Regions from separate parts of the Serratia sp. TSA_105.2 genome, predicted to be linked through region 2. Evidence: predicted binding sites of a transcription regulator. Region 2 holds the regulator's gene; the other holds the start of a gene.
What was found. Region 2 encodes sigma-54, which starts transcription at its own class of promoters, with help from an activator protein. Its sites were predicted from a motif close to GTTGGCACANNTTTCGCTNT; they were not measured.

Region 1 (2,467 bases), on a different contig from region 2:
AATGGCGCTTCCAGCTCAACCTGCGGCGCAGACACGTGGTCGACGATCGCCTGATACAGCGGGGTCATGTCTTCCGCCATGTCGGTGTGGTCGACGCCGGCGATGCCGTTCAGCGCAGAAGCGTAAATGATCGGGAAGTCGAGCTGCTCGTCGGTCGCGTCGAGGTTCACGAACAGGTCGAACACCTGATCCACAACCCAGTCAGGGCGCGCGCCAGGACGGTCAACCTTGTTGATGACCACGATCGGCTTCAGACCGTTGGCGAAGGCCTTCTTGGTCACGAAGCGGGTTTGCGGCATAGGGCCATCCATTGCATCCACAACCAGCAGCACCGAGTCAACCATCGACATCACGCGCTCTACCTCGCCGCCGAAGTCGGCGTGTCCTGGGGTATCCACGATGTTGATACGGTAACCGTTCCAATTAATGGCGGTGTTTTTTGCGAGGATGGTAATCCCACGCTCTTTCTCCAAATCGTTGGAGTCCATTACGCGTTCAGTCGCTTCCGCACGCTCTCCGAAAGTACCGGATTGTTGCAGCAGCTTGTCAACCAGGGTGGTTTTACCATGGTCAACGTGGGCAATAATGGCGATGTTACGCAAATTTTCGATCACAGCTTTGCCTCGGGCATTAGAAATAGCGCGCTATTGTACACGTATTAAGCGAGGGACTAAACAAGATCACAACCATCTCTTATAAACAACCGCGTACCGGTCAGTTTGTGATCCCTTTCACGGTGCAAAAAGCCGCAATCGTTGCACTTTTGCACCATTTCAGTGCCCACGCTCACCCTTATTGCACCATAACAGTGCAAATTATCGTTGGTGGTGCATACTGTGGCTGGGTAAAACCCGCGCAGAAAGGCGATGAACGCCTTTTTAAAAAGTTGGCACGCTTTTCGCTTTAGTCTTTTCAAGGCGAAAAAAAGCCAGTTCCACAGATTCGTTCCACGACGACGACAATGATAAACCGGGAGAGTTAAGTATGTCCGCTGAACACGTTTTGACGATGCTGAATGAGCATGAAGTGAAATTCGTAGACCTGCGTTTCACTGACACCAAGGGTAAGGAACAGCACGTGACGATCCCGGCTCACCAGGTAAACGCCGACTTCTTCGAAGAAGGTAAAATGTTTGACGGCTCCTCTATCGGTGGTTGGAAGGGCATCAACGAATCTGACATGGTGCTGATGCCGGACGCCAGCACGGCGGTTCTGGATCCGTTCTTCGAAGAACCTACGCTGATCATTCGCTGCGACATTCTCGAGCCGGGCACCATGCAAGGCTACGATCGCGACCCGCGCTCCATCTCCAAACGCGCCGAAGACTTCCTGCGCTCCTCCGGCATCGCGGATACCGTGCTGTTCGGGCCAGAGCCTGAGTTCTTCCTGTTCGACGACATCCGCTTCGGCAGCAGCATCCGCGGTTCCCACGTGGCCATCGACGACATCGAAGGCGCCTGGAACTCCGGCACAAAATACGACGGCGGCAACAAAGGCCACCGTCCGGCGGTGAAAGGCGGTTACTTCCCGGTTCCACCGGTCGACTCTTCGCAGGATCTGCGTTCCACCATGTGTCTGACCATGGAAGAGATGGGCCTGGTGGTTGAAGCGCACCACCACGAAGTGGCAACCGCCGGTCAGAACGAAGTGGCAACCCGCTTCAACACCATGACCAAGAAAGCCGACGAAATTCAGATCTACAAATACGTGGTGCACAACGTGGCGCACGCCTTCGGCAAAACCGCGACCTTCATGCCGAAGCCTATGTTCGGCGACAACGGTTCCGGCATGCACTGCCACATGTCGCTGTCCAAGAACGGCACCAACCTGTTCGCCGGCGACAAATACGGCGGCCTGTCTGAAACCGCGCTGTTCTACATCGGCGGCATCATCAAGCACGCCAAAGCGATCAACGCCCTGGCCAACCCGACCACCAACTCGTACAAGCGTCTGGTGCCAGGCTACGAAGCGCCGGTGATGCTGGCTTACTCCGCCCGTAACCGCTCCGCGTCTATCCGCATCCCGGTGGTATCCAGCCCGAAAGCGCGCCGCATCGAAGCCCGCTTCCCGGATCCGGCGGCTAACCCATACCTGTGCTTCGCCGCGCTGCTGATGGCCGGCCTGGACGGCATCATCAACAAGATCCACCCTGGCGACGCCATGGACAAAAACCTGTACGACCTGCCGCCGGAAGAAGAAGCCGAGATCCCAAAAGTGGCCGGCTCGCTGGACGAAGCGATGGCCGCACTGAACGAAGACCGCGAGTTCCTGACCCGCGGCGGCGTGTTCACCGACGATGCGATCGATGCCTACATCGAACTGCGCAAAGAAGAGATGGACCGCGTTCGCATGACGCCACACCCGGTTGAGTTCGAACTGTACTACAGCGTCTAAGCCCTACCCGCGCCGTCTGCACAGGCGGACGGTGCCCACATTTTTGTTATCGCTTTTTTGTTGCCGTGGAAAC
Region 2 (2,467 bases):
CCAAAGAGCTGATGGAAGAGTTCCACATCTCCCATCTGCGCGACAGCCTCGGCCAGGCGCTGTCCGGCGGTGAACGCCGCCGCGTCGAAATCGCCCGCGCGCTGGCGGCCAACCCGAAATTCATTCTGCTGGACGAGCCCTTCGCCGGGGTGGATCCGATTTCCGTTATCGACATCAAAAAAATCATCGAGCACCTGCGTGACAGCGGCCTGGGCGTGCTGATCACCGACCACAACGTGCGCGAGACGCTGGACGTGTGTGAACGCGCCTACATCGTCAGCCAGGGCAAACTGATTGCCCACGGCACGCCGGATGCTATTCTGGCCGACGAGCAGGTAAAACGCGTTTATCTGGGCGAAGAGTTCCGCCTCTAAGCGCCGGCGCGCCCTGCGGGGCGACACCGTTAACGGAAGTAGACAGAAAACTATGAAGCAAGGTTTGCAACTCAGGCTCAGCCAACAGCTGGCCATGACACCTCAGCTCCAGCAGGCGATCCGCCTGCTGCAGTTGTCCACGCTTGAGCTTCAGCAAGAGATCCAGCTGGCGCTGGAGAGCAATCCGCTGCTTGAACAGACCGATCTGCACGACGAAATCGACGCCAAAGAAACCCAGGAAACCGAGGGGCTCGATACCCGCGAGGCGCTGGAACAGAAAGACATGCCGGAAGAGCTGCCGCTGGACGCCACCTGGGATGAGATCTACACCGCCGGCACGCCGTCCGGCACCGGCACCGACTACAGCGACGACGAGCTGCCGGTCTATCAGGGCGAGACTACCCAAACGCTGCAGGATTACCTGATGTGGCAGGTGGATCTGACGCCGTTCTCCGATACCGACGTCGCCATCGCCACCTCCATCGTCGACGCGGTGGACGACACCGGCTATCTCACCGTGCCGCTGGAAGACATTCTGGAAAGCCTGGGCGACGAGAACGTGACCCTCGAAGAAGTCGAGGCGGTGTTGAAGCGCGTGCAGCGTTTCGATCCGATCGGCGTTGCCGCGCGCGATCTGCGCGATTGCCTGCTGGTGCAGCTCTCCCAATACGCCAAAGACACCCCTTATCTGGCCGAAGCGCGGCTGATCATCAGCGACCATTTGGATCTGTTGGCCAACCACGACTTTCGCAGCCTGATGCGATCAACCCGGCTAAAAGAAGATACACTGAAAGAAGCGATGCTGCTGATTCAGTCGCTCGATCCGCGCCCGGGGCAGTCGATCAATACCGGCGAATCGGAATACGTGATCCCGGACGTGCTGGTGCGCAAGACGCAGAACACGTGGACGGTCGAGCTCAACGGCGACAGCGTGCCGCGTTTGAAGATCAATCAGCAGTACGCCGCGCTGGGCAGCAGCGCCCGCAGCGAAGCCGACGGCCAATTTATCCGCAGCAACCTGCAGGAAGCCAAGTGGCTGATTAAAAGCCTGGAAAGCCGCAACGAGACGCTGTTGAAGGTCACCCGCTGCATCGTCAGCCAACAGCAGGCGTTCTTCGAGCAAGGCGAAGAGTTTATGAAACCCATGGTGCTGGCGGATATCGCCCAGGCCGTGGAGATGCATGAATCGACGATCTCGCGCGTCACCACGCAGAAGTTTTTGCACAGCCCGCGCGGCATTTTCGAATTGAAATATTTCTTCTCCAGCCACGTGAATACCGACAGCGGCGGCGAAGCCTCCTCGACGGCGATCCGCGCGTTGGTGAAGAAATTGATTGCGGCGGAAAACCCCGCCAAACCACTCAGCGACAGCAAGCTGGCCACCTTGCTCTCCGATCAGGGGATCATCGTGGCGCGGCGCACCGTCGCCAAGTACCGAGAGTCTTTGTCCATCCCGCCGTCGAACCAGCGTAAACAGTTGGTTTGACCTCTATTGAGAAGGAAGACACTATGCAGCTCAACATTACCGGACACCACATCGAAATCACCGATCCGTTGCGCGAGTTCGTGAACAACAAGTTCGCCAAACTCGAACAGTATTTTGATCGCATCAATCAGGTGTATGTTGTATTAAGTGTGGAAAAAGTGCAGCAAATTGCGGAAGCAACGGTGCACGTGAATGGAGGCGAGTTGCACGCCACCTCGGAAGACGAGAATATGTATGCCGCAATTGATACGCTGATCGACAAATTGGCACGTCAATTGAACAAACATAAAGACAAATTGAAGCAACACTGACACCCTAACCCATTCCATGAGGTGCATCTGTCGCAGCCTCGCCCTTCGGCGCGTGACCCGCATGGGTGACGCGCCGAACGGTAATCAGGGTTAAAACCGACGAAAAACCGCCTTGCCGGGTGCGCCCGGCGGCGCGGTTTTAAGTGAAGATGAGATGAACAACGAATATATGCAATTAAGCTCGGTGTTAAACATCGAGTGCACCAAAAGCTCGGTACACTGCACCAGCAAGAAGCGGGCTTTGGAAATTATCAGCGAACTGGCCGCCAAACAGCTCAATCTGCCTTCGCAGGTGG

Region 1: the regulator sigma-54 is predicted to act here: its motif matches at 886-905, upstream of glnA (glutamate--ammonia ligase).

What each region holds. Positions count from the first base shown of each region.
Region 1 is NZ_JBQZFT010000011.1:106,406-108,872, forward strand. It holds gene typA (ribosome-dependent GTPase TypA) at 1-614, opposite strand, end outside; gene glnA (glutamate--ammonia ligase) at 985-2,394, shown strand.
Region 2 is NZ_JBQZFT010000001.1:166,173-168,639, reverse strand. It holds gene lptB (LPS export ABC transporter ATP-binding protein) at 1-374, shown strand, start outside; gene rpoN (RNA polymerase factor sigma-54) at 427-1,860, shown strand; gene hpf (ribosome hibernation promoting factor) at 1,884-2,171, shown strand; gene ptsN (PTS IIA-like nitrogen regulatory protein PtsN) at 2,326-2,467, shown strand, end outside.